One region of the Streptomyces sp. NPDC051105 genome, then DNA from elsewhere that is predicted to be linked to it. Evidence: riboswitches for the same ligand, from Rfam matches in the RefSeq annotation. Region 1 holds a riboswitch; each other region holds the start of a gene.
What was found. Region 1 has a riboswitch for thiamine pyrophosphate ahead of AB0N16_RS35130 (thiamine ABC transporter substrate-binding protein). Riboswitches for the same ligand answer to the same signal wherever they lie in the genome.

Region 1 (10,568 bases):
GTTCTTCACGGAGCTCGGCTACTCGATCAACCCGCAGTTCAGCACCGACGACTGCTCCTGTGTCGTGATCAGCGACACGATCATCGCGATGCTGCTGAGCAAGCAGCGCTACGCCGACTTCACGAAGAAGGAGATCGCGGACTCGACGAAGACCAGCGAGGTGCTGATCTGCCTGAGCGCCGAGAGCCGCCAGAAGGTCGACGAACTGGTGGAGAAGGCGGTCGCGGCCGGCGGCACGGCGAACGACGACGTCCAGGACCAGGGCTTCATGTACGGCCGCTCCTTCGACGACCTCGACGGCCACAGCTGGGAGGTCGTGTGGATGGACCCGGCGGCGGTCCAGGGCTGACCGACCGGCCCGGCCCCGCCCGCTCCTTCTCCCCGGGGCCCGGTGAATCCCTCCGAATCCCTACGAACAGCTGTGCCAGCATGGGCGGGTGCATCCGACACCCGCCCAGCCCCAGCCCCACCGTGCCGCCCGCGACCGTGAGATCGAGTCCCTCGCCGAGTTCGACGAGGTCGTCGCCGCGCACGGCACGCTCGCCCAGTACCGCGTCCAGGCCGTCGACCTGACGGACCGTACGGATGTCCTGCTCACCACCGACGCCGCGGGCGCCGTCTTCCTCGGCTGCCCGATGTCGGACGAGGCCGCCGCCCGGGTCCGCGCCTCGGGCGCCCTCGTCTTCCCGCCCGTCCCGGACCTCCCCTTCGACCCCTACCGCGCCTTCGTCTACACGCCCGACGAGCTGTTCGACGCGCTCGGCGAGGGCTACGAGGCGACCCCGGACGCCCGTTCGTACGCCTGGTTCCAGGGGACCAAGGCGGACGGCGACATATTCGCCTCGATGCTGCGCTCGATCCACGACGACGCGGTCTCCGACGCGCTCGACGAGCTCCTCGTCGGCGCCCGGGTGGTGGGTGTGATGGGCGGACACGCGATGGCGCGCGGCACGGTGGAGTACGCCGGCGCCGCCCGGCTCGGCCGGGAGCTGGCGCGGGCCGGCTTCACGGTGGCGACCGGCGGTGGCCCGGGCGCGATGGAGGCGGCGAACCTGGGCGCGTACGCGGCGCCCTTCGACGACGGGATGCTGGAGGAGGCGCTGCGGCTCCTCGCCAAGGCGCCGTCGTTCCGGCCGTCCGTCACCGACTGGGCGCGGGCCGCCTTCGAGGTCCGCGAGCGCTGGCCGGACGGCGGTCCCTCGGTCGGCATCCCCACCTGGTTCTACGGCCACGAGCCGCCGAACGCCTTCGCCGCGCACATCGCCAAGTACTTCGCCAACGCCACCCGCGAGGACGGTCTGCTGGCCCGCTCCAACGCCGGTGTGGTGTTCCTGCCGGGCGCCGCCGGGACCGTACAGGAGATCTTCGACAACGCGACGCCCAACTACTACGAGTCACGGGGTGAACCGACGCCGATGGTGCTCGTGAACGAGGCGCACTGGAGCGAGAGGCTGCCGGCCTGGCAGCTGCTGACCTCGCTTGCCCGGGAGCGGCCCATGGCGTCCCGTATCGCCCTGGTTGACCGGATCGAGCAGGCTTCCGTGGCACTGAAACGTCTCAGTGGTTAATAAGCAGGCAAAGTCAACACCCGTGGACCGCATATGCATTGACACTACTTACGGCACACTTATAGACCTGTGAGCCTCCTGGGGTTGCTGATGCCTCACCTCACGTTGCGTCAACTTCCCCGCAAACCCCCCGCAGTTATGCACCCAGTAAGGACAAACGTGTCCATATCCCGCCGCAGTGCACGTCGTTCCGTGCGCATCCTGGGAGTTGCCGCTGCGTCGGCCGCGCTGACGCTCGGCGTCTCCGGTTCCGCCCTCGCGTGCAACATCTCTGATTTCTCCGCCGAAGCCACCTGCGACGGCTCCAACGGCGTCATTACGGTCACCGACACCGACGCCTCCGGTACTCCGGCCACGATCACCGTCTTCCTCGAGAGCAACGGCGGCGACGCGAAGCAGGTCGGCGACGCCCAGACCGTCAAGGGCTCCAAGGAGGGCACCCCGGTCACCTTCTCCGAGGACTGGCAGCCGAACGCGGTGTACCGCGTCCACGTCAAGGTCGACAGCGGCAAGATCCAGATCGACAAGGACATCACGCCCAACCTGACGACCTCGTCCACCGCCTGCAAGGGCGAGGAGAGCTCCAGCCCGTCCCCGTCGGATTCGGCCACGCCGTCGCCGTCGGAGTCCACCCCGGCCGAGTCCGACTCCCCGACCCCGTCGGCCTCGGAGAGCAGCAGCACCGCTCCGGCGGGCACGTCGGACAACGCCCCGTCCCCGGCGGTCGGTGAGTCGAACCTCGCCGAGACCGGTGCCAACTCGAACACCGGTCTGATCGCCGGCGTCGCGGGCGCGCTGGTCGTGGTCGGCGGCGGCGCCGTGTGGTTCGGCATGCGCCGTCGTGGGGCGAACAGCGGAAGCTGACGCACCCGCCTTCGTACACCGCTTCGTACACCGTCGAGGCCCGTCCCCGTATCCCCGGGGGACGGGCCTCGGCCGTGTCCTGAAGAGCCTCAGTCCAGTACGACGGTCTCCGCCGCGTCGAACTCGACGCCCACCGCGTCCCCGGCCTCCGGCGCCTCCCGCAACGCGCAGGCGGCCTCCAGGCGCGGGCCATCCTGGGGCTGGAGGTGGACGGTGACATGGGTGCCCTGGAAGGTGCGGGCGGTCACCGTGCAGGGCAGCCCCGCCTCGGCCGCCACGAGCCGCACACCCGCGGGCCGTACCAGTACGGTGCGGGACCCCTGGGGCGCGTTCCCGGGCAGCGGCAGCTTCCCCCAGGGCGTGACCGCGACCGAGCCCTCGACGGTCGCCGGGACCACGTTGCCGAAGCCGAGGAAGCGCGCCACGAACTCGTCGGCCGGCCGCTGCCAGACATCGAGGGGCGTGCCGGACTGGGCGATCCGGCCGTCCCGCATCACCACCACCCGGTCGGCCAGCGCGAAGGCCTCGCCCTGGTCGTGGGTGACCGCGAGCACGGTCGTGCCCAACCGGCCGAACAGCTCCCGCAGTTCGACCACCAGCCGCTCCCGCAGCGAGCGGTCGAGCTGTCCCAGCGGTTCGTCGAGCATCAGCAGCCGGGGCCGGGGCGCCAGCGCCCGCGCGAGCGCCACCCGCTGCTGCTCACCGCCGGAGAGCCCGGCCACCGCCCGCCGAGCGGCCCCCGGCAGCCCGACCAGTTCCAGCAACTCGCCGACCCGCTCGGCCTGTTGCTCCTTGCCGGCGCCACGCATCCGGAGCCCGAAGGCCACGTTCCCGCCCACGTCCCGCTGCGGGAACAGCTGATGGTCCTGGAACATCAGCCCGACCCCCCGCCGATGGGCCGGTACCCGCGTCTGATCCTGTCCGTCGAGCAGCACCCGCCCCTCGTCCGGCGGTCGCAGACCCGCCACCACCCGCAGCAGCGTCGACTTGCCGCTCCCGCTGGGCCCGAGCACACACACCACCTCGTGCTCGGCGACCTGGAGGTCCACGGCGTCGAGCACGGGCCGCCCGCCGAACCGCACGGTGGCCTGCTCCAGTTCGAGAAGCGGCATCAGAACTCCCCCGTTCGGTCGGTCCGCAGCCGCTCCAGCACCAGCAGCGCCACCGCGCACACCACCATCAGAATCGTGGAAAGGGCCATCGCCTGGCCGTAGTTGAGATCACCGGGGCGGGACAGCAACCGCGCCACGGCCACCGGCAGCGTCGGGTTGTCCGGCCGCGCGATGAACACCGTCGCCCCGAACTCCCCCAGCGACACCGCGAAGGCGAACCCGGCCGCGACCAGCAACGCCCGCCGCACCATCGGCAGATCGACCTCCCGCCACACCCGCCACGGTGAGGCCCCGAGTACGGCCGCCGCCTCCCGCAGCCGTTCGTCCACGGCACGCAGCACGGGCAGCATGGTCCGTACGACGAACGGCACCCCGACCAGTGCCTGTGCGAGCGGCACCAGGATCCAGGACTGCCTGAGGTCCAGCGGCGGCTTGTCGAGGGCGATCAGGAACCCGAAGCCGACGGTCACCGCGGACACCCCGAGCGGCAGCATCAGCAGCGCGTCGAAGCCCCGTACCAGCCGCCCCGCGTCCCGCCGGGCCAGCGCGGCGGCTGCGAGGCCGCCGATCACCACGGCGATGGCGGTGGCCGCGACGGCGTATTCGAGTGAATTGACCACCGACTGGACGGGCGCGACCAGGAAGGTGCCCCCGTCGGCGGCGCCCAGCGCCCGGTAGTAGCCGAACCCCCCGTCGAGCGACCGCCGTACCAGCACGGCCAGCGGCAGCACGAGGAGTACGGCGACGGTGGCGAGGACCCCGCCGAGCAGTGCCCACTGCCCCGCCCCGCGCGGCCGGCGTGCCGTCACCGACGGGTCCACCAGCCGCAGCGCGCTCTCCCGCCGCCGTACCGTCCACGCGTGCACGGCGAGGATCGCACCGACCGCGACGAACTGCACGATCGTGAGGACGGCTGCCGTGGAGAGGTCGAAGATCTCGGAGGTCTGCCGGTAGATCTCCACTTCGAGGGTGGAGAAGGTCGGCCCGCCGAGGATCTGGACCACCCCGAAGGAGGTGAAGGTGAACAGGAAGACCATCAGCGCGGCGGCGGCCACGGCGGGCGCCAGCGCGGGCAGGGTGACCTTCCGCCAGGCGCCCAGCGGCGAGTCGCCGAGCATCCGCGCGGCCTCCTCCTGCCGAGGGTCCAGTTGGGCCCACAGTCCGCCCACGGTCCGTACGACGACCGCGTAGTTGAAGAAGACGTGCGCGAGCAGGATGGCCCAGACGGTGGTGTCCAGTCGTACGCCCCACAGTTCGTCCAGCAGTCCGCCGCGGCCGACCAGGGCCAGGAACGCCGTACCGACCACCACCGTCGGCAGCACGAAGGGCACCGTGACCACGGCCCGCAGCACCTGCTTGCCCGGGAAGTCCAGGCGGGCGAAGACATAGGCGGCCGGCAGCGCCACCAGCAGGGTGAGCGCGGTGGAGGCGAGCGCCTGCCAGGTGGTGAACCACATGACGTGCCGGATGTCGGACTCCCCGACGACCTCGGCGATCCGCCCGAACCGCCACACCCCGTCGACCTTCAGCCCGCGCGTGACGATCGCCGCGACCGGCCACGCGAAGAAGACCGCGAAGAACGCGACGGGCACGAGCATCAGCCCGAGCCGTGCCGCCCTCCCGCGCCTGCCGGCTGCTTGAGCACGAGCCGCTTGAGCACGATCTGCTTGAGTACGCGCTACTTGAGTACGAGTGACGTCCACGTCTTGACCCACTGGTCACGGTTGGCGGCGATCTTGTCGGGCGCCATGGTCTCGGGGTCCTTCGCGGCGGGACCGTACTTGGTGAACTCGGCGGGCACAGCGGCCCCCTTGACCACCGGGTACACGAACATGTTCAACGGCATGTCCTCCTGGAACTCCTTGGAGACCAGGAAATCGACGAACGCCTTGCCGCCCTTGGTGTTCTTGGCATTGCTCAGCAGCCCGGCGAACTCGATCTGACGGAAGCAGGTGCCGGTCGCGACGCCGGTGGGAGCGGTGCTGGGTTTCGGGTCGGCGTAGATGACCTCGGCGGGCGGGGAGGACGCGTACGACACGACGAGCGGCCGGTCGCCCTTCGCCTTCTTGCCGCCCGCCGAACCGGAGAACTCCTCGTTGTAGGCCTGCTCCCAGCCGTCGACGACCTTGACGCCGTTGTCCTTGAGCTTCTTCCAGTAGCCCTGCCATCCCTCATCCCCATACTCCGCGGCGGACCCGAGCAGGAAGCCGAGCCCCGGCGAGGACGTGGCCGCGTTCTCGGTGACGAGGAGGTTCTTGTACTGCGGCTTGACGAGGTCGGCGTAGGACGTGGGCGGGGTCAGCTTGTGCGCGCTGAAGTAGGCCTTGTCGTAGTTGACGCAGATGTCGCCGTAGTCGATGGGGGTGACCCGGTGCTTGCCCGCGTCGAGTTGGTAGTCCGTGCCGACCTGGTCGAGGCCCTTTGCCTGGTACGGCTGGAAGAGACCGTTGTCGAGGGCGCGGGAGAGCAGGGTGTTGTCGACGCCGAAGAAGACGTCGCCCTGCGGGTTGTCCTTGGTCAGGATCGCCTTGTTGACGGCCTGGCCGGCGTCGCCGTCCTCGAGGACGTTCACCTTGTAGCCGGACTGCTTCTCGAAGTCCTGGAGCACGCTCTTGGAGACGGCCCATGAGTCGTGGCTGACCAGGGTGACGGTCTTGGAGTCGGTCTCGGTACCCGACGACGAACACGCGGACAGCGTGACGAGGCCGAGTCCCACGGCCGCGGCCAAGAAGGTCTTGGTGTGCACTGGTGTTTTCCTCCTGGGGTGGACCAGGAAGAGACGCGGCCCCGCCCAGAGGATCTGATCTTCTGGGCAGGGCGCAACAGCTTGAGTGATGACCGAACTTCCTACCCAGAATGACCTGGGCGAGGTTCAGAGGGTCTGCGGCCCGGTTGCCGCACTCTCAGCGCTGTGGCGCTCCCCTGTCGGAATATGAAGATGTACCTACGGCCCTCAGATTACCGCTCGGTGGCCGCGAGCTGACCGCAGGCTCCGTCGATCTCCTGACCACGGGTGTCCCGGACGGTGACGGGTACACCGTGCGCGGCGATCGCCTCGACGAACGCCTTCTCGTCCTCGGGCCGGGAGGCGGTCCACTTCGAGCCCGGCGTCGGGTTCAGCGGGATGAGGTTGACGTGGACGGGCTTGCCCTTGAGCAGGCGGCCCAGCCGGTCCCCGCGCCACGCCTGGTCGTTGATGTCGCGGATGAGGGCGTACTCGATCGACAGCCGCCGCCCGCTCTTCTCGACGTACTCGAACCCGGCGTCGAGCACCTCGCGTACCTTCCACCGCGTGTTCACGGGGACGAGGGTGTCGCGCAGCTCGTCGTCGGGAGCGTGCAGGGAGATCGCGAGCCGGCACTTGAGTCCCTCGTCGGCGAACCGGTGGATGGCCGGCACGAGCCCGACCGTCGACACGGTGATCCCGCGCTGCGAGAGACCCAGCCCGTCCGGAGCCGGGTCGGTCAGCGCCCGGATGGCGGTGACGACCCGCTTGTAGTTGGCGAGCGGCTCGCCCATCCCCATGAACACGATGTTGGAGAGCCGCGCCGGACCACCGGGCACCTCCCCGTCCCGCAGCGCCCGCATCCCGTCCACGATCTGGTGGACGATCTCCGCGGTGGACAGATTCCGGTCGAGGCCCGCCTGCCCGGTCGCGCAGAACGGGCAGTTCATCCCGCACCCCGCCTGCGAGCTGATGCACATGGTCACCCGGTCCGGGTAGCGCATCAGCACGGACTCGACGAGCGTGCCGTCGAACAACCGCCACAGCGTCTTGCGCGTCGTCCCCTCGTCGGTCGACAGATGCCGGACGACGGTCATCAGCTCGGGGAACAGCGCGTCCCGCAGCCGGTCCCGGGAGCCGGCCGGGATGTCCGTCCACTGCTCGGGCTCGTGCGCGTACCGCGCGAAGTAGTGCTGCGCGAGCTGGTTGGCACGGAACGGCTTCTCACCGATCTCGGCCACCGCGTCCTTGCGCTCGGCAGGCGTGAGGTCGGCAAGATGCCGCGGCGGCTTCTTGGCTCCGCGCGGCGCGACAAAGGTAAGTTCTCCGGGCTTAGGCATGGCTGTACCAGTGTCGCAGATCCAATTGGGTGACCTGGGGCCACGGCTCGCGAGGGCTGTCGTCGGTAGGCGCTACCAGTCGTGACTGAGCGGCTTCGGACGGCCCGGAGTCGGCCCGGCCGAGGGGGCTGCGCGTCCCGGCCGAGCTGCCACGGTCGTCGTTGCGGTCCACTTACGCGGAGTGGACCGTCCGTGGCGATACGTGCCGCCGCGACGAAGGCGTCGAGGCGATCATTCGGGCGGAAGCGGATCTGGGATCCGAATCGACGGGCGTCTCCCCGCCGGGTCCGTGGGACCCCGGCCGTCCGTCACCAGCACATCCCACCGGGGCTTTTCCCCTTTGTCCGGAGGGGCACACGGTCAGTGAGACCCCACGGAGGTGCCGAGATGAGCGCCGGAGAACGGGCCAAGGCAAAGGCCGAACAGATCGTCGGAAAGACCGTGCGGAAGGCGGCCCACGCGGTGCACAAAGAGACCCTCGCGGCAAAGGGTGCCGCTCTCGAGACACGGGGCAAGTTGCGGGGCGCGAAAGAACAGGCCAGGGGCTCCTTCAAGCGCTGACCGCGCTACCCGTCAGATACCCATCGGGTGACCTGCGACCGTCGCTCCGGACGGCCGTCGCCGACCGCGCCGCAGATGACCCCAGCGGGAGATCGCGTACGCCGTGAGCGTCCTCATTACCGCAAGCGTGCCTTTACCGCGGCCCTGGGTTCGAAGAGCGGCCGGACCGGTAGCAGGGCGGTGCCCGCCGGTCACCACGTCACGGGCAGGGTGCGCGGGCCGCGGATCAGGCCCTGGCGCTGGAACTCGACCTCCTCGGCAGGCACGGCCAGGTGGATGCCGGGGAAGCGGGTGAGGACCGAGCCGATCATGATCTCGGCCTCCATACGGGCCATGATGGCGGCCATGCAGTGGTGGGGCCCGTGCCCGAAGGCCAGGTGGGGGCCGTCGGTGCGGTCGAAATTCAGGTCGTCGGGGTCGGGGAAGACCTCGGGGTCGCGGTTGGCGGCGACATACGCGTTGTAGATGACCTCACCGGCCCGGATCAACTGGCCGCCGACCTCGACGTCCTCGATGGCGACCCGCGGGATGCCGACGCCGTTGCGGTGCGGGACGAAGCGGAAGAGTTCGTCCACGGCCTTGGGGAGCAGTTCCGGCTCGCGGCGCAGCCGCTCCAGATGACGGGGGTGGGTGAGCAGTGCGTACATCATCGAGCCGCTGTTGTTGCGGACCGCGTGACCGCCGCTGACCTGGATGGCGGTGGCCAGCGAGATCGCCTCGTCGCCGGTGATCTCGCCGGACTCGGTGGCCAGCGCCAGCACTCCCGCGAGGTCCTCGCGGGGCTCCTCGCGGCGGTGCTGGAGCAGTTCGGCGATCCGGGCCCGGGTGGTCCGGGCAGCCTCCTTGGCGCGCTCCTCGGCGTCGGCGCCGGCGGACAGCAGGGCCTCACCGGTCGCCGCCCAGCGGTGCCAGTCCTTCTCGTCGACGCCGAGGAAGTCACGGATGACGGCGATCGGGAAGGGGCCGTGCAGATGCTCCATGAGGTCGGCCGGCGGTCCGGCGGCCGCCATCACGTCGAGCAGTTCGGCGGCCCTACGCTCGGCCTTCGGCCGCAGTCGCTGCATGGCCCGCCCGGTGAAGGCACGGGCGACGACCCGGCGCAGCCGGTTGTGCCGGGGCGGGTCGATGTACTGCAGGCCTGCCGTCTGCGAGGCCACGGGCTCCGGGCGCATGCTGGTGACGTCGCGGCCGACGACCTGTTCGCGGGAGAAGCGGGGGTCGGAGGTGACGAAGCGACAGTCCTCGTACCGGGTGATCAGCCAGGCGTACCCCTCGCCGTGCGCGAGTTTGATCCGGGTGACCGGTTCGTTGCGCAGCATCTCGTCGAGGAACGGGTCGGGGTCGAGGGCGGGCAGGTCGTCGACGGGCCAGAACCGCACCGGAGGAGGCGGGGTCTGGGGCGGCGTGGAGGCCGGGGCCGGGTCGAGGGGCATGGGCACACTCCTGCGCGTCGGAGACACAGCGTCCTCACAGGGAGTGTGCCTCCCACCGGACTGACCATGCGATTTCTGCTGCGTCATCCGGGGCCGACAGCCGTCGAGCCCCCGCCCTGCGAAGGACGGGGGCTCGACTACGACAGGTGTGGGTCAGCCACTGCCGACGAAGAGCACCATCAGCAACCACACCACCGGAGCCGTCGGCAGCAGCGAGTCCAGCCGGTCCATGATGCCGCCATGGCCCGGGAGCAGTGTGCCCATGTCCTTGATGCCCAGGTCCCGCTTGATCATGGACTCGCCGAGGTCGCCGAGGGTGGCGCTGGCCGCGACCGCGAGGCCCAGCAGCAGGCCCTGCCACCAGGTGCCGTCGTCGATCAGGAACTGCATGCACAGCGCGCCCGCGGCCATGGCGAACAGCACCGCGCCGACCAGGCCCTCGCGGGTCTTGCCGGGGCTGATGCGCGGGGCGAGCTTGTGGGTGCCGAAGCGCCAGCCGACCGCGTAGGCGCCGGTGTCGCTGACCACGGTGAGGAGGAGGAAGGTGATCACCCGGCGGGGGCCGTCGTCCGCGGTGAGCATCATCGAGACGAAGGTCGCCAGGAACGGGACGTAGAACGCCGCGAAGAGGCCCGCCGTGACGTCCCTGAGGTAGCCCTCGGGGGGTTCCGTCATCCGCCAGACCAGGACCGCGAGCCCGGTGAGCGCCAGGGCGACCCAGGCGCCCTCGGCACCGCGGGCGTAGCCGGCGACCACCATCGCCGCGCCGCCCAGTGCCAGCGGGACCAGGGGCGCCTTGATGCCCTTGCGCTCCTGGAGCCGGCTGGTCAGCTCCCACAGGCCCACCACGACCGCGACCGCGACCACGCCGACGAAGACGGCCTTGACGACGAACAGGGACGCCACGATCACGACGCCCAGTCCGACGCCGACGCCTATGGCCGCACCCAGGTCCCGACCCGCGC
Region 2 (10,568 bases), on a different contig from region 1:
ACGGCGTCCAGCTGCTCGTCCCGGAGGGCGGCCCGCGCCTCCCGCACCAGGGCCAGCAGCGCGACCGCGTCGTAGGGCCGCGCCTCGGGATCGCGGGCGGTGCCGTGGGCGACCAGCTCGTCCAGCTCGTAGGCCAGCCCGGGCACGACGGCGGACGGCGGCGGCACGTCCTCGTGGAGATGCTTGTAGAGGATCACCGCGGGCGAGTCCGAGTCGTGCGGCTTCTCCCCGGTGAGCATCTCGTAGAGCACGACACCGCACGCGTACACGTCGACGCGGGGATCGGCGGCCCCGCTCTCGACCTGCTCGGGCGCGAGGTACGCCACGGTCCCCAGGACGGCGCCGGTCGTGTTGGTGACGCTGCCCACGGACCGTACGAGCCCGAAGTCGGCGACCTTGACCCGCCCGTCGTCCCCTATCAACACGTTCTCGGGCTTCATGTCCCGGTGCACGAACCCGGCGCGGTGCGCGGCGCCCAGCGCGGCCAGCACCGGCTCCAGGATGTCCAGCGCGGCCCGCGGCTGCAGCGCGCCGCGCTCGCGCAGCACGTCACGGAGGGTGCACCCGGCGACGTACTCCATCGCGAGATACACGTAGGGCCCGTCGGTCCCCTGGTCGAAGACCTGGACGACATTCGGGTGGGCCAGCCGGGCGACCGACTTGGCCTCCCGGATGAATCTCTCGACGAAGGACCCGTCGGCGGCGAGTGCCGGATGCATCACTTTCAGCGCGAGCACCCGGTCCAGCCGGACGTCCAGGGCCCGGTAGACCGTGGCCATCCCGCCGACGGCGATCCGCGCGTCGACGCGATAACGGCCGTCGAGCACCTGCCCGACGAGGGGGTCCTGAAGCGTCGTATCCACCCCGAGAGTGTACGAGCCCCGGCTGAAACCCCCACAGGTGAGACAGATTTCACCGCCGACTTGCAGCGCACCTGTGACGCGGCGCGCTGCTGCGCGCGCCCCGAACGACCGGGCCGGCGGTCAGAAGGCGGGGCGTTCGGGATCCAGGGCGGCCAGGCCCTCCGTGGGGGACGACGGCTCGGCGAAGTGGCGGAAGGGGATCCGGCCGGCCAGCCGGGCCAGCCGTCCCGCCTCCACGCCGGCCCGCATGGCGGACGCCATCCGCTCGGGATCCTGCGCTCGTGTCACGGCGGACGCCAGCATCACCCCCGCGCACCCCAGCTCCATCGCCAGCGCCACATCGGACGCCGTACCGGCCCCCGCGTCCAGGATCACCGGCACGCGCGCGTGCTCGACGATCAGCCGGAAGTTGTGCGGGTTGCGGATCCCGAGCCCGGATCCGATGGGCGACCCGAGCGGCATCACCGCCGCGCACCCCACGTCCTCCAGCTTCCGGGCCAGCACAGGATCGTCGTTGGTGTACGGCAGCACCGTGAACCCGTCGTCGACCAGCGTCTCCGCCGCGTCAAGGAGCTCGATCGGGTCGGGGAGCAAGGTCCGCTCGTCGGCGATGACCTCCAGCTTGACCATCGAGGTGCCCAGCGCCTCCCGGGCCAGCCGGGCCGTCAGCACCGCCTCCCCGGCGGTGAAGCACCCCGCCGTGTTCGGCAGCACCCGGATCCCCAGCCGTTCGAGGACCGACAGCACGGAGCCCCGTACCCCCGGATCCACCCGCCGCATCGCGACCGTGGTCAGCTCGGTCCCGGACGCCACCAGCGCCCGCTCCAGCACCTCGAGGCTGGGCGCACCCCCGGTCCCCATGATCAGCCGGGACGAGAAGGCCGTACCCCCGAGCACCAGCGCGTCGTCGGCCATGGCTCAGCCTCCCTGTACGGCGGTCAGGACTTCCACGCGGTCACCCTCGGTGAGAGCCGTACCCGGCCACTCCCCGCGCGGTACGACGGTCTCGTTGACCGCCGCGGCCACCCCGGACGGCGCCGCCGTGATCGACTTCACGAGCGTGTCGAGAGCGGTGCCCGGGGTGATCTCCCGGCGCTCCCCGTTGACGGAGATGTTCATGCGGTCTGCTCCAGAAGTACGCCGGGGACGGGGCCGAAACGCTTCGGCGTGAACGGACGGGCCTCTTCCGGCAGCTCACCGCCGGTCAGCAGCTCCGCCATCACGTCTCCCGTGACCGGCGTGAGCAGCACCCCGTTGCGGTGGTGGCCGGTGGCCAGCAGCAGCCCGTCGAGGCGGGTCGGCCCGAGCAGCGGCGCGTTGTCGGGGGAGCCGGGGCGCAGCCCGGCCCGGGTCTCGGTCAGCGGCAGCTCGGTGATGCCGGGCACCAGCTCGTGCGCGTCGCGCAGCAGCTCGTACACACCCCCCGCCGTGACCGTGGTGTCCCAGCCCAGCTCCTCGCTCGTAGCCCCGACGACCAGCTCGCCGTTCTCCCGGGGCACCAGGTAGAGATGGCCGCCGCGCACCACGGCCCGTACGGTCCGGCTGAGGAACGGCGCGTACCGCGCGGGCACGGTCAGCCGCAGCACCTGCCCCTTCACCGGCCGCACCGGCGGCAGCACGTCGTCGGGCACGCCCGCGAGCCGTCCGCTCAGGCTTCCGCCGGCGAGCACCACCTGTCCGGCACCCAACGCCGCACCCGCGCGCGTGACGGCACCGGTGGCCCGCTCCCGTACCACCTCCAGGCGCTCGGCCCAGTCGCGGTGGAAGACCACCCCGGCCCGCTCGCACGCGGCCACCAGGGCGGCCGCCAGCCGGCGCGGGTCGATCTGGTGGTCGCCGTCGACCCGCAGTCCGCCACGCACACCCGGCGCGAGCATCGGCTCCAGGCGCCGGCAGTCCCGCCCGGACAGCCACTCGGAGTCCAGCCCCGACCGCCGCTGGAGGACGTGCAGCTCGCGCAGATGCGCGCGGTCGTCGGCGTCCAGCGCGACCGCGAGCGTGCCGCAGCGCCGGTAGCCCAGGTCGTGGCCGGTCAGCTCGGTGAGCTCGGCGGCGAAGTCGGGATAGCGGCGGGCGGAGGCCAGGTTGAGCCCCAGCAGGGTCTGCTCGCCGTAGTGCAGTTCGGTGACCGCGGCCAGCATCCCCGCCGCGACCTGCGCGGCCCCGCCGCCGGGCGCGGGGTCGACCACGGCGGTGGCGAGCCCGCGCTGCGCGGACCGCCAGGCCGTCACCAGGCCGATGATTCCGCCCCCGATGACGAGGACGTCGGACGTATGTGCGGACATGGGCGTCCAGCCCCTCCCTTCGCCGGCATGACCCGGATCAGGTTCGTACGGTCGGAGGCCGCCAGCCTCCCTCTCAGCCCGGTGCGTCCGGGCTCCCGCGTGTGCTTACCGGCCACCCTAGACCGCGAGGCTCCGCCCGGGTAAGACGGCCTGCGCCGGCGGTGTGGAACAGGTCACCCAGCACGCCCCCTGACTGACTCTTTGTCAGTTGTCTATCGTTCTTGTCTATGGTGATCAGGTGAGCGAGCAGACGCAGCGACCGAGCACGTCACAGACGCGACGCGTGGTCGTCGTGGGCGCGGGCATGGCCGGGGTGCAGACCGCCGTGGCCCTGCGTGAGCAGGGGTTCACGGGGACCCTTACCCTGATCGGCGCCGAGCCGCATCAGCCGTACGACCGGCCGCCGCTCTCCAAGGCGGTGCTGCTCGGCAAGGCGGAGGGCTCCGCCTTCGAGGTCGACTTCGAGACGCTCGGCATCGAGCTGGCGCTGGGCCGCGAGGCCCTCGGCGTCCGCCCCGCCGACCGTGAGCTGGACACCGAGGCCGGGCCGGTGCCGTACGACGTCCTGGTGCTCGCCACCGGAGCCGAGCCGATCGCGCTGCCCGGCACCGAGGGCGTGCCCGGCGTCCATCTGCTGCGCACCCTGGACGACGCCGAGCGGCTTCGGCCCGTGCTCGCCCGGCAGCACGACATCGTGGTGGTCGGCGCGGGCTGGATCGGCGCCGAGTTCACCACCGCGGCCCGGGAGGCCGGCTGCGCGGTCACGGTCGTGGAGGCCGCCGACCGCCCGCTCGCGGGAGCGCTCCCGGCGGAGGTGGCCGCGCCGATGACCGCCTGGTACACCGACAGCGGCGCCGAACTGCGCACGCACGCGCGCGTGGCGGGTGTCGAACCCGGCGCGGTGGTGCTCGACGACGGCTCGCGGGTGCCCGCCGGCGCGGTCGTGGTCGGCATCGGCGCCCGCCCCGCCACCGCCTGGCTGGCCGGCTCCGGCATCGACCTGGGCGCGCACGGGGAGGTGCTCGCCGACGACCGGCTCCGCACCGGCGTCCCGGACGTCTACGCGGTCGGCGACTGCGCCTCCTTCCCGTCCGGCCGCTACGGCGAGCGCCTCCTGGTCCACCACTGGGACAACGCCCTCCAGGGCCCGCGTACGGTGGCAGCCAACATCCTCGGCGAGTCCGACGCGGTCTACGACCCCGTGCCGTACTTCTGGTCGGAGCAGTTCGGCCGCTTCGTGCAGTACGCCGGCCACCACGCCGTCGCCGACCGGATGATCTGGCGCGGCGAACCGACGGGCCCGGCCTGGAGTGTCTGCTGGCTCCGCGAGGACCGCCTGGTCGCCCTGCTCGCGGTGGGCCGCCCACGAGACCTGGCCCAGGGCCGCCGCCTGATCGAGGCGAACACCCGAATGGAGGCGGAGGCACTGGCGGATCCGTCCCGCCCGCTGAAGAACGCGACCGCGGGGTCCCGCTAGGGGCGCGGGCTGTGACATATGCGGCTCCGCCGCGCGGACATATGCGGCTCCGCCGCGCGGACATATGCGGCTCCGCCGCGCGGGCATACGGGCCTCCGCCGCGCGGGCATATGCGGCTCCGCCGCGCGGGCATATGCGGCTCCGCCGTGTGGCCGCGACCAGCCTCCCCGCTCTCCCGCACCCGGCCGCCGACACGTACCCGCGCCACCCATCGCGCCCCACCCGGCGGAACGCCTACCCTTGTTCCGTGACCGAGATTGACGCAAAGATCGATGCTCTCGTCCCCGCCTGGCTCACCGTCCCCGACATCGCAGAGATGCTGGACGTCGAGGTGACGCGCGTGCGGCAGCTGGTCAAGGAGGGCCAGCTCATCGCCGTCCGCCGCGGTGAGAACCGCGCGCTGCACGTCCCCGCCGCCTTCATCGACGGGGACAAGGTCGTCAAGGGCCTGTCCGGAACCTTGACGCTCCTGCGGGACGACGGCTTCACGGACGAAGAGATGCTGGAGTGGCTGTTCACGCCCGACGCCAGCCTGCCCGGCACCCCCGCGCAGGCCCTGAGCGAGAATCGCGGTACGGAGGTGAAGCGCCGAGCCCAGGCGCTCGCCGTCTGAGGCAGCCAGTACCGACACAACGGGGGACACACCGATGACCGACACCGCCCGGGCCCGGCTGGCCGACGCCCGTCTGTACCTCTGCACGGACGCCCGCAAGGAGCGGGGCGACCTCGCCGGGTTCCTGGACGCGGTCCTGGCGGGCGGTGTCGACATCGTGCAACTGCGCGACAAGGGCATGGAGGCCGGCGAGGAGCTGGAGCACCTCGCCGTGTTCGCCGAGGCCTGCGCCCGGCACGGCAAGCTGCTCGCGGTCAACGACCGCGCGGACGTGGCCCACGCGGCCGGTGCCGACGTGCTCCACCTCGGCCAGGGCGACCTGCCGGTTCCGGCCGCCCGCGCGATCCTCGGCCCGGACGTCCTGATCGGCCGCTCCACGCACGCCGACTCCGAGGCCGCCGCGGCCGCCGTCCAGGACGGTGTGGACTACTTCTGCACCGGCCCCTGCTGGCCCACCCCCACCAAACCCGGCCGCCCCGCTCCCGGCCTCGACCTGGTGCGGTACACCGCCGCCCTGGGCACGGACCGCCCCTGGTTCGCCATCGGCGGCATCGACCTGGGCAACCTCGACCAGGTGCTGGACGCGGGCGCCCGCCGGGTGGTGGTGGTCCGCGCGCTCACCGAGGCCGACGACCCGGGCGCCGCGGCGGCCGAGTTCGCGAAGCGACTGCGGTCGGCGTAGCTCCTCGGCCGTGGCCGCTCCGGCCGGCGCGGCTCTTCCGGGGACGTCCGGAAACTTGTCCAGTATCCGGACGTGAGGCCGACAAACCGGGCAAATGTCCCGAGCGCGGTTGGGTGTCCGTCCGCCCCTGGCTAACCTGCGAGTATGGCCCTCGGAACCGCATCCACCAGGACTGACCGCGCACGCACCGTGCGTGACATGCTCGCCTCCGGCAAGACCACGTACTCGTTCGAGTTCTCGGCGCCGAAAACCCCCAAGGGTGAGCGGAACCTGTGGAGCGCGCTCCGGCGGGTCGAGGCGGTCGCCCCCGACTTCGTCTCGGTGACCTACGGCGCCGGCGGCTCCACCCGCGCGGGCACCGTCAGGGAGACCCAGCAGATCGTCGCCGACACCACGCTCACCCCGGTCGCCCACCTCACCGCGGTCGACCACTCCCTGGCCGAACTGCGCAACATCATCGGCCAGTACGCGGACGCCGGGATCCGCAACATGCTCGCGGTGCGCGGCGACCCGCCCGGCGACCCGATGGGGGAGTGGGTGGCGCACCCGCGGGGCCTGACCTACGCGGCCGAACTCGTCCGGCTCATCAAGGAGTCCGGTGACTTCTGCGTGGGCGTGGCCGCCTTCCCGGAGATGCACCCGCGCTCCAGCGACTGGGACACCGACGTCCGGCACTTCGTCGACAAGTGCCGTGCGGGGGCCGACTACGCCATCACGCAGATGTTCTTCCAGCCCGAGTCGTACCTTCGCCTTCGCGACCGGGCCGCCGCGGCCGGCTGCGAGACGCCGGTGATTCCGGAAATCCTGCCCGTCACCAGTGTGAAGATGCTGGAACGGCTGCCCAAACTCAGCAACGCGTCCTTCCCGGACGCCCTGAAAGAGCGGATCCTCACAGCCAAAGACGATCCGGCGGCGGTACGCTCCATCGGTATCGAGTTCGCCACGGAGTTCTGCGCACGGCTGCTGGCCGAAGGCGTCCCCGGACTGCACTTCATCACGCTCAACAGCTCCACGGCGACGCTGGAAATCCACGAGAACCTGGGCCTGCACCATCCCCCGCGGGCCTAGACCGGCCGCACCGGAGTACGACACACTGCGTAGCGGTCACTGGGAGAGGGGCGTACATGGGCTGGACGGTCCTCTACGTAGCGTTCGGCATCGTCGCGCTGTGGTTGCTGGGCGAGGTACTGCTGCAGTACAAGGCGCGGCTGCGCTGGCGGCTGCTCGCCTTCGTCGGCTTCCTCGGGGTCGTGTTCGGTGTCCTGATTCCGTCGGTGATCGTCATCGGGCTGGGCGCGATCGCGTTCGCGGTCGGCCAGACCTACGTCACGCTGTCCTTCCGCCGTGGCTTCGAGTCCGGCTGGGCCGTCAAGCGCCCCGGCGCGGACGGTGAGGGCGGTGACGGTGGCCTGATCAAGCGCCGCCGCGGCGAGCCGCAGGAGGACCCCGGCCTGGAGGCCACCGACCCGGACGCGGCCGACGCGGCCTACGCCGACCAGCAGGCGGCCTACGCCACGGGCGGCATCCCGCGCTACGGCCGCGACGACGAGTACGAACGCGACGACGTCTTCTCCCCGGCCCGGGCCGCCGAGCCGACCGCCGCCGAGTCCACGACGGTGTACGAGCCGCAGCCGATGCCCGACGACACCGGCTCCTACGGCATATACGACGAGTCCGGCTACGCCACCACCGGCGACCCCGCCTACGCGACCGCCGGCCAGGACCAGGCGTACGCCGCCCAGGGCACCGACCAGAACTACGCCTACGACTACTCCGGCTACGGCCAGCAGCAGTACGGCTACGACGCCAACGGCCAGCAGCAGTACGCCAACTACTCCGACCCGTACATCGGCAACCAGACCTACGGCGGCGCCGGGTACGACCAGTCCTACGGCACCCAGCAGTACGACCAGCAGGGCTACGCCCAGGACCAGTACGGCAACGCCGGTTACGGCGACACCCCGGCGGGCGGTGTCTGGGTCCCGCAGCAGCGCGCCGACGAGACCTACGGCGGCGAACTCCCGCAGGAGCAGCCGTACCCCTACCAGGGTGACGGGCAGGGCCAGCAGCAGGGGCAGCAGCAGGGGCAGCACGGCACCGGGTACGACGAGCAGTACCGTTTCTGAAGCCGCTGTTCCGTGACGCGCGGGCCCGGCCTCACTGCGAGCCGCGAAACTCCGGTCCTTCCACGATCAGCCCGGCCACCAGCGCCCCCGACATGCCGGCGTGCGGCAGCCCGCCGCCGGGGTGCGACCGGCCGCCGACCCGGAACAGGCCCGGCATCCGGGTGGTGTTGGCCGGGTGCAGGAAACGGCCCTTGCCGGCGGCGAGGGCGGGAGCCGAGATCTCCCCGAACCCCCCGGTCCCCGTGACCTGTTCAGGCAGCCGCGTCTCGTGCCAGATCAGGCGCTCCCGCAGCCCCGGGACGGCGGCCTCGGCGGCTTCCAGGAGGAAGTCCGTACACACCCGGGCCGTACGATCGCTCTCCCAGCCGGCATCGGTCGACAGCACCGCCGACAGCACCACGGACTCGTGGTCGTCGTCCGGTCTGAGCGCCGGGTCGTCGGGGCGCAGCACCGTCACGGTGGGGCGCACCGGACGGTCGCCGCCGGGCGCGGCCAGCAGGTCCAGCTCGGTCTCGCCGTCCGGGGCGTGCACGATCGTGCGGTGCGCGGCACCGGCCTCGGGCCCGCCACGCAGTGCGAGCAGCACGGTGAAGCGGCCCGGGCGCGCCGCCTCCGTGTCGGCCCGCACGTCGTCGTCGGCGTCCAGCCGGCACCCCGTCAGCCGCGTGAGGGCGTCGAGCCGCACCGGATCCACTCCGGCCACCACATGGTCCGCGTCGATCACGCTGCCGTCGGCAAGCTCCACCCCCGCCGCCCGGCCGTCCTTCGCCAGCACCGCGGTGACCTCGGCGCCGAACACGAAGTCGACCCTCCGGCGCACACACCGCTCGTACACCGCCCGCGCCAACTCCCGTATGCCGCCGCGCACATACCAGGTGCCGAAGGCGTGCTCCAGGTACGGCAGCACGGCCGCGCTCGCCGGAGTGTCACGCGGGTTGAGGCCGTGGGCGAGCGCGTGGCTGTTCAGAAGGGCGGCGAGGCGCTCGTCGCGCAGCTCCCAGGCGCCGATCTCGGCGAGGGTGCCGGCCCGGCGGGTGCGCAGAAGCTTCTTGTGCGGCACGGACGGGTACGGCTCGCGCTCGGCCAGCACCTGCCAGTTCGGCCACAGCGGCTCCTCCAGGAGCGGGCGCCGGGTGCGGTCCCAGGTCTCCCGGGCCCGCACCAGGAAGTCGCCCCAGCGCTGTCCGGCGCCCGCCCCGAGGGCCTCGTCCAGGGCGGTGACGACACCCGCGCGGGACGCGTTCGGCAGCGTGACCTCCGTGCCGTCCGCGAAGACGTGCCGGGCCGACGGGTCGACCTGGACCAGCTCGACCTGGTCCTCCAGCGGCTCCTTGCCGGTCTTGACGAACAGGTCGCGGTAGACGGCGGGCAGCGGCAGCAGGCCCGGGCCGGTGTCGAAGGCGAACCCGTCGCGCTCGAACCGGCCCACCCCGCCGCCGTACGTCTCCGTACGCTCGTACACCGTCACCCGGTGGCCCGCGACGGCCAGCCGGGCGGCCGCCGCCATGGCGCCCATCCCGGCGCCGATCACCGCAATCCGTCCCATGCCCGCGACTTTATCGAGCGCCACTGACAGCCCGGCCCGGCGGCCCGTCAGTCCGGTGGCCTGCCCGCCTGGGCCGCGACCCGGCGTTCCTCCCGGCGCTGGGCGCGGCGGCGCCGGAAGCGGCGGATCCGGGAGATCAGGAACACCAGCACGATCAGACCGGTGGCCAGCAGCACCGCCGCGATGATCGCCGCCGCCAGCGGGTGGAACATCGCGAACGACACGATCGCTCCGACCCCGAGATCCTCGGCGAAGCTCAGCACGATGTTGCTGAACGGTTCCGGCGAGGTGTTGACCGCCATCCGGGTCCCGGCCTTGACCGTGTGGCTGGCCAGCGCCGTCGAACCCCCGATCAGCCCGGCCGCCACGTCCGACAGGGAGCCGCTGTGCCCGGCGAGCAGCGCCCCGACCCAGGCGCCCGCCACCGGGCGCACCACCGTGTGCACCGAGTCCCACACCGAGTCGACATACGGGATCTTGTCGGCGACCGCCTCGCACAGGAACAGCACGCCCGCGACGACCAGCACCTCGGGGCGCTGCAGCGTCTCGGGGACGTCGTCGCTCAGGCCCGTCGCGCCGAAGAAGCCGAGCAGCAGCACCACCGCGTACGCGTTGATTCCGCTGGCCCAGCCGCTGGTGAAGACCAAGGGGAGTACCGACACGGAGGCGATCGTAACCAGTCGGCGACCGCGCGTCCCGGGCCTGAGCACGCAGAGCTGAGTACGCGTACCTAGGGAGTGAGTTGAGTACGCGCGCGGATGGGCCGCGACCTGCGTGAACGAGAGAGTGGAGACACGGAAAGGGGCGCCCGGTCCGTACCGCCGACACGGGGCGGCGGAACGGCGCCGGCGCCCTTGCCCGCTCCTTCCGCCGATCCGTCGGCGGAAGCGAGACACGGGGGAGAGGGGACCCGGGGGAGCGACCGGAAACCGGGGGAAACACGGGGGTGCGGAAAAGGCGCCGGTCCATCGGTGGC
Region 3 (10,568 bases), on a different contig from region 1:
TTCATCACGGTGATGTGCTTCTTGCGGAACAGGTGGAAGGCGGCGATGCCGACCATGAACGCGCCGCCGGTCAGGAAGGACGCGGACAGCGTGTGGAAGGCCTGGGCCAGCGCGGTGTTCTGGGTGAGAACGGCCCAGAAGTCGGTCAGTTCGGCGCGCCCCTTCGCCTTGTCGATCTTGTACCCGACGGGGTGCTGCATCCAGGAGTTGGCCGCGAGGATGAAGTACGCGGACAGGATCGTGCCGATGGAGACCATCCAGATGCAGGCCAGATGGATCTTCTTGGGCAGCTTGTCCCAGCCGAAGATCCACAGTCCGATGAAGGTGGACTCGAAGAAGAACGCGATCAGCGCCTCGAAGGCGAGCGGGGCACCGAAGATGTCACCGACGAACCGCGAGTAGTCCGACCAGTTCATGCCGAACTGGAACTCCTGCACGATGCCGGTGACCACACCCATCGCGATGTTGATCAGGAAGAGCTTGCCCCAGAACTTGGTCGCCCTGAGGTACTTCTCCTTCTCCGTGCGCACCCATGCGGTCTGCAGTCCGGCCGTGAGGGCGGCCAGTGAGATCGTCAGCGGGACGAACAGGAAGTGGTAGACGGTGGTGATGCCGAACTGCCAACGCGCCAATGTCTCCGGCGCCAGGGCCAGGTCCACGTCGTCAGCCTCCTTACGTCGCCGTAGTGCAGCGGCAGGTTGCCCCTTTTGTCGCAGACATCGCGGATCAAAAGGGACACGCTTGTGAATGCATTCACATTCACAAGCCATTATGACGTACGGATTTTCAACGCAGGCAGGGGGGTCCTGTCTTCTCCGTCACGTCGCCCCACCGGCCTCGGTTTCACGTGAAACCCATACGCAACGGGGCCGCCTCGACAGCGACCCCGTGCGTGTGGAACTGGCCTACTGCTGGAGCTTCTTGCGGCTAGAACTCCTTGCGGAAGTTCTCCGCCGCCTTCACGAAGATGTCGTTCGCCTCGGTCTCCCCGACCGTCACCCGGACACCCTCGCCCGGGAACGGCCGGATGACCACGCCATGCTCCTCACAGAGCTGCGCGAAGGCCGTCGTACGCTCCCCCAGCCGCAGCCACACGAAGTTTGCCTGGGTCTCCGGAACCGTCCAGCCCTGGGCGCGAAGCGCCCCGACCACACGCTGCCGCTCGCACACCAGCGAGCCGACCCGGCCGAGCAACTCGTCCTCCGCCCGCAGTGAGGTGATCGCCGCCTCCTGGGCGAGCTGGCTCACGCCGAACGGCACCGCCGTCTTACGCAGCGCGGCCGCCACCGGCTCATGGGCGATCGCGAAGCCGACGCGCAGCCCGGCGAGGCCATACGCCTTGGAGAAGGTCCGCAGGACACAGACGTTCGGTCGTTCCCGGTAGATCTCGACGCCGTCGGGTACCTCGGGGTCGCGGATGAACTCCCGGTAGGCCTCGTCGAGCACCACCAGCACATCGCCGGGGACCCGGTCCAGGAACCGCTCCAGCTCGGCCCGCTTCACGACCGTGCCGGTCGGGTTGTTGGGGTTGCAGACGAAGATCAGGCGGGTGCGGTCGGTGATCGCGTCCGCCATCGCGTCCAGGTCGTGCACGTCGCCGGGCGTGAGGGGCACCTGGACCGAGCGGGCACCGCTGATCTGCGTGATGATGGGGTACGCCTCGAAGGACCGCCAGGCGTAGATCACCTCGTCGCCGGGGCCACTGGTCGCCTGGATCAGCTGCTGGGCGACTCCGACCGAGCCGGTGCCGGTGGCCAGATGGCCGAGCGGGACGCCGAACCGGTCCGACAGCTCGTTCATCAGTGCCGTGCACGCCATGTCCGGGTAGCGGTTGAAGGCGGCGGCGGCCGCGGTCACGGACTCCATCACGCCGGGCAGCGGAGGATACGGGTTCTCGTTGGAGGAGAGCTTGTAGGCGACCGGGCCGTCCGCCGCGGCAGGCTTGCCCGGCTTGTAGGTGGGGATACCCTCCAGCTCGGCGCGCAGCTTGGGGCTCGTCTCGCTCACCACAGTCCTCCTCGCGACCACCGACGGAACCGTCCGCACCGCCGGCATCCAATACTGCTCACCTTATGAGGATTCGGCTCCGCTGCGTACAGCAGCGGAGCAGGCCCGTAGGCGGCGACCTGACCTCATCCGTCCCACCGGCATCACGGGCATCACCGCACGAAGGCGCATTTTTCGGGGGCGCGCCCTACATATATCTACGCGCCGGTGGCTCGCGCCGTGGCGCGCATCACCCGTGAAGGTGAGTTGAGACCTCTTCGAGACATGGGGCACTTGGCAGGCCCATACGTGCCGACACGTCACGTCTCCCCATTGGATCGTTCAACTGACTTTCTTTCTAAGGTAGTTGACCCCCTTTGCCCTTGCAGAAACGTGCCTGTCAACGCGTGCATATGCGTCCGCACTACCCCACCGCATGAGCCCTACTATCGGCTCGCCATGACAGCAGCAGGGAAGCACCAGGTGAGCCGCGCGGAAACCTCTCGGCGAGGCAGCCGGCCGGGCCGGGCGGGCATCAGAGATGTGGCCGCCGCCGCCGGAGTCTCCATCACGACCGTCTCCGACGCCCTGAACGGCAAGGGCCGGCTCCCGGACGCCACCCGGCGCCACGTCCGCGAGGTCGCCGACCGGCTGGGGTACCGCCCCTCGGCCGCCGCCCGTACCCTCCGTACCGGCAAGTCGGGACTCATCGGCCTGACCGTGACGACGTACGGGGATGAACCTTTCACCTTCACGGAGTTCGCGTACTTCGCCGAGATGGCACGGGCCGCCACCTCCGCCGCGCTCGCCCGCGGCTACGCCCTGGTGATCCTGCCCGCGACCTCACGCCACGACGTGTGGTCGAACGTCGCCCTGGACGGCACGGTCGTCATCGACCCCTCCGACCAGGACCCGGTGGTCAGCGAGCTGGTCCGGCAGGGACTGCCGGTGGTCTCCGACGGCCGCCCGGCCGGCTCGCTCCCGGTCACCGCCTGGGTGGACAACGACCACGAGGCCGCCGTACTCGGCATCCTCGACCATCTCGCCGACGCCGGCGCCCGCCGGATCGGCCTCCTCACCGGCACCACGACGGACACGTACACCCATCTGTCCACCACCGCCTATCTGCGCTGGTGCGAACGCGTCGGCCAGGACCCGGTCTACGAGGCCTACCCGGCGCACGACCCCTGTGCGGGCGCCGTCGCCGCCGACCGGCTGCTGGCCCGCCCGGACCGCCCCGACGCCGTCTACGGCCTCTTCGACCCCAACGGCACCGACCTGCTCGCCGCAGCCCGCCGCTACGGGCTGCGCGTGCCGGACGACCTGCTCCTGGTGTGCTGCAGCGAGTCGACCGTGTACGCCAACACCGAGCCGCCCATCACCACGCTCTCCCTGAAGCCACGCCGCATCGGGACAGCGGTGGTGCAGCTGCTCATCGACGCGATCGAGGGAGTGGAGTCGGACCAGCCGGTCGAGCAGGTGATACCGACCGAACTGATCGTGCGTACCTCCTCCCAGCGACGCCCGCAGCGCACCACGGTCAGCCCGCCTCGGGCACCGGAGGAGGAGTAGCACGGACGGCCCGTACGCACGCACGGCCGATCCGTACGCACACGGAGGCGGCCGACGCGCCTGCCGGGCGTCGTCGAGTGACGGCCGGCAGGTGAACGGCGGGTGGTCGAACCCCTGCCCAATCGGGGCGAAAGCCGCGCTGAACTGGAGTCCTGCTCCGATTCACCACCCCTGGGTCATCACACGGCGCGACGGGCGTTCCTATGATGGGCGCACGACACCGCGGGCCGCTGCGACCAGGCAGTCCGAAGCGGTGCAGATGCGGCGCGATGGTGGAGGGGTCTGATGACTCAGGGGGCCGGTCAGGGACCCGAAGCGGAACGGACGGCGGCGTTGCGCGACTTCCGGGTGCCCGCGTACGTCAACGAGACCGGTCCGTACGTCCAGAGCACCCACCCCGGCGACGTCGCACCGGCGCTGGACGAGCCGTACCCCGACGGATATCCCGAGGGGTACACGCCCACCCAGCGCGATCTGCCCGTCATCAACCGCGGGGACACGCTCCAGATGCCCGTGGACCCGGCCACCGCCCCGGCCGCTCAGCTCGCGGCGGGTCCCGGCCCGCTGTACGTGGTCGGGGACGTGCACGGCTACTTCGACGAGCTGATCGACGCGCTGCGGGAGCAGGGGCTGATCGACGCGGACGGGCACTGGTGCGCGGGCACGGCCCGGCTGTGGTTCCTCGGCGACTTCACCGATCGGGGACCGGACGGGATCGGAGTCATCGACCTGGTGATGCGGCTGTCCGCCGAGGCGGCCGCGGCCGGCGGCTACTGCAAGGCTCTCATGGGCAACCACGAGCTGCTGTTGCTCGGTGCCAAGCGGTTCGGCGACACCCCCGTCAACTCCGGCGCGGGTACCGCCACCTTCCAGGCGGCCTGGCTGCTCAACGGCGGCCAGAAGACCGACATGGACCGGCTCCAGGACCACCACCTCCAGTGGATGGCCCGCCTGGACGCGGTCGAGGAGGTCGACGGCTATCTGCTCGTCCACTCCGACACCACCGCCTACCTCGACTACGGCGACTCGATCGAGGCGGTCAACGACACGATCCGCGAGACCATCACGCGAAACGACGCGGACGAGGTCTGGGATCTCTTCCGTAAGTTCACCAAGCGGTTCTCCTTCCGGGACGAGGGAGGTGCAGACGCCGTCCGTTCCCTTCTCGATACGTACGGCGGTACCCGCATCGTTCACGGGCACAGCCCGATTCCCTATCTGCTGGGCGACGTCGGCTCCGAGGACGGCGAAGAGAACACCGGCCCCGTCGTGGAAGGACCGCACGTCTACGCGGACGGGCTCGCCATCGCCATGGACGGCGGAGTGACCATGGCCGGAAAGCTGCTGGTCAGGCAACTTCCGCTGGACGTCTGAGCGTTCGGCACGCTGTTCTGTACCCCGATGTCACACGCGGGCCACCCCCAATTTCCGGCAACCCCCTGTCACCGCGTGCCTTAACGGCTCTACCATCGGTTTATCCGTAGCAGGCTCCCCTCCGTTTCTGCCCGACGGCTCGCTGGCGTGCGAGCCCCAAGCCCTACGGAGCATCGGGGGATGCACATGAACAGCGTTCCGCAGCACCTGCACAGCGAGGACCGCCAGGAATACGAGCGGATCCTCGATGAGGCGCTGCGCTCCGCCCCTTACCGTCCCGAACTGGCCGGTTCCGGCCAGCATTTGAACTCCGAACAGCTGCGCACCATGGCGCTCAACGCCACCGCACTGATAGCGGCGGCCGCGGCGACCGAGTACCAGCACTATGTGAAGGTCCGCGAGGAACTGCGCAATCCGGCGCGGTCCACCCCGGCCACCGTCCATGAGGCCGACTCCGCGGAGTCGGCCACGGGCGGTGCGATGGGGCTCGCCACCACCCTCGGCGAGGCCGCCGAGACCACCGGCGCCGGCGGCTTCGCGCTCGCCCTGGTCCTGGCGCCCGTGCTCGCCGGTACCGCCGCCGCGATCTTCCTGCTCGTCGGCTACGCCCTGAAGATGCTGGACCCGGCTCCGGCGTTCGCCCAGACCATGCTCACCGCGGGCTGGGTCTTCGGCGTCGTGACCGCGGCCGCCATCCTCATGGCCGGCACCGGGCTGCTGCTCACCGCACTGCGCAACAGTCCCTCGCTGGAGGCCGGAGCCTACGGTGAACCCGGTGGGGAGGTGGCCAAGGCCAGGGACGCCTGGCGGGACGCCCTGCTGGAGCGCGGCATCCTCCCCTTCCTGCGGGAAGCTCTGGCCACCGAACCCGGCACGGCCGGACTGCGCCCTACGACGCCGTCGGCCCCGGGGGGCCGGATGCCGCGTCTCGGCTACGACCGTCCCGGTTTCAGCACCGACGACGGCACCGCACCCACCGCCCGGCCGAGCTTCACGAGCCCGGACTACACCAGCCCGGACTTCGGAGGCCCGGAACACCAGCCGGAATAACCCGGCTTGCGCCCCCGCCCGGGGGCGCAAGCCGGACACCCGGTCACGAGACACGGACGCGAAGCCGACCGGCAGAGCGCTCGCGGAGTCATCTGGCGCACCCGCCCGGTCGTGATCCCCAACACCTCGGCGGTCCGCCCGAAGTGCAGTTCCTCGGCAAGCGTCAGGAAGATCTCGGTCTCCAGTCGCTCCAGCATGAGCCCACCTCGGCGCTTAATCCGGCTCAACGGTCGTATGCCGATCACGCCTTGATGGCTCGCCCCCCGGCCGATCATGGAAGGCACCCCCATCCAGTCACTCATGAGACCGGATCCGCAGGTCTACCTCCGCGACCCGGACGGCAACGCGGTGGAGCTGCGCTGGTACCCGCAGGACGCCGAAGGGTGACCGAGCCGACGGCGTCGGTCCAGGGTGTCCGACAACCCGGACCGGCACCTCGGCCAGGAACTCACTCCGCCAGCGGCAGATACACCCGGTTTCCGCTGGCCGCGAACTCCTTCGACTTCTGGAGCATCCCCTCCGCAACCTCCTCGGGAGACACCCCCTCAGCCGCCCCAGCACCGAACCGCTCCGTGATGCTGTGGCTGATCTTCATCGAGCAGAACTTCGGCCCGCACATGGAGCAGAAATGGGCCGTCTTCGCCGGCTCCGCCGGAAGCGTCTCGTCGTGGAACTCGCGGGCCGTGTCCGGATCCAGGGCGAGATTGAACTGGTCCTCCCACCGGAACTCGAAGCGGGCGTCGGACAGCGCGTCGTCCCACTCCTGCGCACCCGGGTGGCCCTTGGCGAGGTCGGCCGCGTGGGCGGCGATCTTGTAGGTGATCACGCCGGTCTTGACGTCGTCGCGGTTGGGCAGGCCGAGGTGCTCCTTGGGCGTGACGTAGCAGAGCATCGCCGTGCCCCACCAGGCGATCATCGCGGCACCGATACCGGAGGTGATGTGGTCGTACGCCGGCGCGACGTCCGTGGTCAGCGGGCCGAGCGTATAGAACGGAGCTTCATCGCAGATCTCCTGCTGAAGGTCGATGTTCTCCTTGATCTTGTGCATCGGGACATGGCCCGGGCCCTCGATCATCGTCTGTACATGGAAACGCTTCGCGATCCGGTTGAGTTCCCCGAGCGTGCGCAACTCCGCGAACTGAGCCTCGTCGTTGGCGTCCGCGATGGAGCCCGGGCGCAGGCCGTCACCCAGCGAGTAGGTGACGTCGTAAGCGGCGAGAATCTCGCAGAGTTCCTCGAAGTTCTCGTACAGAAACGATTCCTTGTGGTGCGCGAGGCACCAGGCCGCCATGATCGACCCGCCGCGCGAAACGATGCCGGTCTTGCGGTGGGCGGTGAGCGGCACATACGGCAGGCGCACTCCCGCGTGGACGGTCATGTAGTCCACGCCCTGCTCGGCCTGTTCGACGACTGTGTCCCTGTAGATCTCCCAGGTCAGCTCCTCGGCCCGGCCGTCGACCTTCTCCAGGGCCTGGTAGAGCGGAACCGTGCCGATGGGGACGGGGGAGTTGCGCAGCACCCACTCGCGCGTGGTGTGGATGTTGCGTCCGGTGGAGAGGTCCATGACCGTGTCGGCGCCCCAGCGGGTTGCCCAGGTCATCTTCTCCACCTCCTCCTCGATGGAGGAAGTCACCGCGGAGTTGCCGATGTTGGCGTTGACCTTCACCAGGAACCGCTTGCCGATGATCATCGGCTCGATCTCCGGGTGGTTGACATTGGCCGGCAGCACGGCCCGTCCCGCCGCGATCTCCTCACGGACGACTTCGGGGGAGACGTTCTCCCGGATGGCGACGTACTCCATCTCCGGGGTGACCTCACCCCGGCGGGCGTACGCGAGCTGTGTGACCGCCTCGCCGTCCCGGCTGCGGCGCGGCTGGCGCGGGCGGCCCGGGAAGACCGCGTCCAGGTTGCGCAGCCCGCCACGCGGCGAGGTGTGCTTGATCCCGTCGTCCTCGGGACGGACGGGGCGGCCCGCGTACTCGGCGGTGTCGCCGCGGGCGATGATCCAGTTCTCCCGCAGCGGCGGCAGGCCCCTGCGGACGTCGGTCTCGACGAGCGGATCGGTGTACGGGCCGGAGGTGTCGTAGAGCGTGACCGACTGCCCGTTGGTGAGATGCACCTGACGGACCGGCACCCGAAGGTCGGGGCGCGAACCCTCGACATACCCCTTGTGCCAGCCGATGGACTTCCCTGCTCCTTGGGGGGTTTCGCCCGCAATGGGCTGTTCGTCCTGGCTGAAGGCAGGCGTGCGTACGTCCTTGTTGGCCATGAGACCTACTCCCTACGCCGGCATTACCCGGTAACAGGTTCGGCGGTCGACGCAGCGGCTTCCGTCAGGCGGCGTTTCATGTGAAACATCACTCGTTCCACGTGGAACATCGCGAATACGGAGGTCAGCGCCCTCTCAGCCCGGTGCTCCGAGCTCCCGCGTGTGCAAAGGTGCCTCCACGCTAGCGTCAATTCGGGCGCGGTGAACAGAGGGCCCCTGCCGTTCTTGCGATGATCGGGCGGTGACCACGACACAGCAGCACCCCTATCCGCCCCCCGACCCAAGGCGCGGCAACGGCGCCGCACAGGGCGGCGGAACCGGCCACGGGGGCCATGGTGCCGGTGACGGACACGACCACGGGCAGGGCCACCAGTACGACCAGGGGCACGCCCACAGTCACGACGACGGCCATACTCTCGGCCACCCGCCCGGCCAGGGATCCGGCCAGGGCGGCTCCGGGTCAGGCGGCGGGCACGGTCACTCGCACAGCCACGGCCCCGCCGCGCCGGTCTCCAAGCATCTGCGCAAGGTCATCGCGGCGATCCTCATCCCCTTCACCGCCGCGGTCGTCGTCGGCCTCGTGGTGCTCTGGCCCGGTGGCGCCCCGTCGCACGAGCGCACCGGCGTCGGCTTCGACCGGCAGACGCAGGCGGCCACGGTCACCAAGGTCGTCTCGGTCAGCTGCAAGTCGGTCAACGCTTCCGGGGACAGCTCGACCGGCGACACCTCCACCTCGGAGGGCAGCTCCGCGAAGCAGGAGGAGGACGGCACCTGCAAGAAGGCCACGGTCCGGGTCGACACCGGCAAGGACAAGGGCCGCACGTTCACCGAGATCGTGCAGCCCGATCAGTCACGTCAGCTGGACGAGGGCGAGAAGGTCGTGGTCGCGTACGAGCCCTCGGCGCCCAAGGACCTGCAGTACTCGGTCACCGACGTGAACCGGAAGTTCCCGATGGCCCTGCTGGCCGGGATCTTCGCACTCGCCGTCGTCGTGGTGGGCCGGCTGCGTGGTGTGATGGCGCTGGTCGCGCTGGCCGTCAGCTTCCTGGTGCTGACCCTGTTCATCCTGCCCGCGATCCTGCAGGGCTCGAATCCGCTGCTGGTGGCGGTGGTCGGGTCCAGCGCCATCATGCTGATCGCCCTGTACATGTGCCACGGCCTGTCGGCCCGGACCTCGGTGGCGGTGCTCGGCACGCTGGTCTCGCTGTGCCTGATCGGCGTCCTCGGCTCGGAGTTCATCGACTGGGCCGCGCTCACCGGCAACACCGACGACAACACCGGGCTGATCCACGGCCTGTACCCGTCGATCGACATGAGTGGTCTGCTGCTGGCCGGCGTCATCATCGGTTCGCTGGGTGTCCTGGACGATGTGACGGTGACCCAGACATCGGCCGTCTGGGAGCTGCACGAGGCCAACCCGACGATGGGCTGGCGCGGGCTGTACCGGGCGGGCATCCGCATCGGCCGGGACCACATCGCCTCCGTCGTCAACACTCTCGTCCTGGCCTACGCGGGCGCCGCGCTGCCGCTGCTGCTGCTCTTCTCGATCGCACAGAGCAGCGTGGCGACGGTCGCCAACAGTGAGCTGGTCGCCGAGGAGATCGTGCGCACGCTGGTCGGCTCGATCGGCCTGGTCGCCTCGGTGCCGGTCACCACGCTGCTCGCGGCGCTGGTGGTCTCGGCCGACCGGCAGAGCAAGGAAGCCGTCGCGGCCGTGGAGGCCCCGGCACGTGGCGGGCGAGGGCGTCGCCGGAAGCGGTGACCGTGCGGCGAGGGGGCGGTGGGCGGCGCAAGAGGAGGGTCCGCACGAGGAGAAGCGCGCCGGCAGCCGCCCACGGACGCGCAGAAGCGTTCCTGCGCGTCCTCACGCGGTTCGGTGGAGCGTCTCGCGTCCCGTGCCGTATCGCTCGCTTCAGCCCGCGCTCTGTTCCTCGGCCAGGATGCGGTCCAGTGCCTCGTCCAGATGGGCGTCGAAGTCGGCGAGCGTACCTTCCTGGCCCAGCGGCACCAACTTGTCGGTACGGTCGAGAAAGGCCACCAGCGGTGGTGCCGAAGACCGGAACACCGCCTGGTCGCCGCCGACCTGAAGCCTGATCAGGATCTCGCCCAGCACCTCGGAATCGGCGGGTGCGATATGCACATCGCCCTCCCCGCACGGCCGGCCCACCCCGTCGATCAGCAACTCACGGCCGAAGGCCCAGGTCACCGGCGCATCCCCGGGCAGATGGAAGGTGAGCCGCACGGCATACGGATCACAGGTCTCGTAGCGCAACTCCACGGGGATGCGGAAGGAGAGCTCCTCCGAGACGAGAAAGCT

Region 2: another riboswitch for thiamine pyrophosphate. It lies ahead of thiO (glycine oxidase ThiO); the one in region 1 lies ahead of AB0N16_RS35130 (thiamine ABC transporter substrate-binding protein).
Region 3: another riboswitch for thiamine pyrophosphate. It lies ahead of thiC (phosphomethylpyrimidine synthase ThiC); the one in region 1 lies ahead of AB0N16_RS35130 (thiamine ABC transporter substrate-binding protein).

The regions. Positions count from the first base shown of each region.
Region 1 is NZ_JBFBBR010000019.1:10,810-21,377, forward strand. Features, by position in the region: gene AB0N16_RS35105 (VOC family protein) at 1-349, shown strand, start outside; gene AB0N16_RS35110 (Rossmann fold nucleotide-binding protein) at 438-1,568, shown strand; gene AB0N16_RS35115 (LAETG motif-containing sortase-dependent surface protein) at 1,707-2,432, shown strand; gene AB0N16_RS35120 (ABC transporter ATP-binding protein) at 2,522-3,544, opposite strand; gene AB0N16_RS35125 (iron ABC transporter permease) at 3,544-5,142, opposite strand; gene AB0N16_RS35130 (thiamine ABC transporter substrate-binding protein) at 5,223-6,290, opposite strand; TPP riboswitch at 6,371-6,478, opposite strand; gene rlmN (23S rRNA (adenine(2503)-C(2))-methyltransferase RlmN) at 6,503-7,609, opposite strand; gene AB0N16_RS35140 (hypothetical protein) at 7,997-8,170, shown strand; gene AB0N16_RS35145 (cytochrome P450) at 8,362-9,603, opposite strand; gene AB0N16_RS35150 (phosphatidate cytidylyltransferase) at 9,757-10,568, opposite strand, start outside.
Region 2 is NZ_JBFBBR010000008.1:10,063-20,630, forward strand. Features, by position in the region: gene pknB (Stk1 family PASTA domain-containing Ser/Thr kinase) at 1-863, opposite strand, end outside; gene AB0N16_RS20525 (thiazole synthase) at 984-1,778, opposite strand; gene thiS (sulfur carrier protein ThiS) at 1,782-1,982, opposite strand; gene thiO (glycine oxidase ThiO) at 1,979-3,148, opposite strand; TPP riboswitch at 3,146-3,257, opposite strand; gene AB0N16_RS20540 (FAD-dependent oxidoreductase) at 3,387-4,625, shown strand; gene AB0N16_RS20545 (Rv2175c family DNA-binding protein) at 4,873-5,238, shown strand; gene thiE (thiamine phosphate synthase) at 5,273-5,920, shown strand; gene metF (methylenetetrahydrofolate reductase [NAD(P)H]) at 6,065-6,988, shown strand; gene AB0N16_RS20560 (hypothetical protein) at 7,045-8,046, shown strand; gene AB0N16_RS20565 (NAD(P)/FAD-dependent oxidoreductase) at 8,078-9,592, opposite strand; gene AB0N16_RS20570 (DUF4126 domain-containing protein) at 9,640-10,254, opposite strand.
Region 3 is NZ_JBFBBR010000006.1:182,617-193,184, forward strand. Features, by position in the region: gene AB0N16_RS17185 (cytochrome ubiquinol oxidase subunit I) at 1-659, opposite strand, end outside; gene hisC (histidinol-phosphate transaminase) at 928-2,007, opposite strand; gene AB0N16_RS17195 (LacI family DNA-binding transcriptional regulator) at 2,446-3,558, shown strand; gene AB0N16_RS17200 (metallophosphoesterase) at 3,844-4,932, shown strand; gene AB0N16_RS17205 (hypothetical protein) at 5,113-5,982, shown strand; partial or broken gene AB0N16_RS17210 (LysR family transcriptional regulator) at 6,072-6,179, opposite strand; gene thiC (phosphomethylpyrimidine synthase ThiC) at 6,431-8,251, opposite strand; TPP riboswitch at 8,244-8,421, opposite strand; gene AB0N16_RS17220 (YibE/F family protein) at 8,493-10,013, shown strand; gene AB0N16_RS17225 (SsgA family sporulation/cell division regulator) at 10,164-10,568, opposite strand, start outside.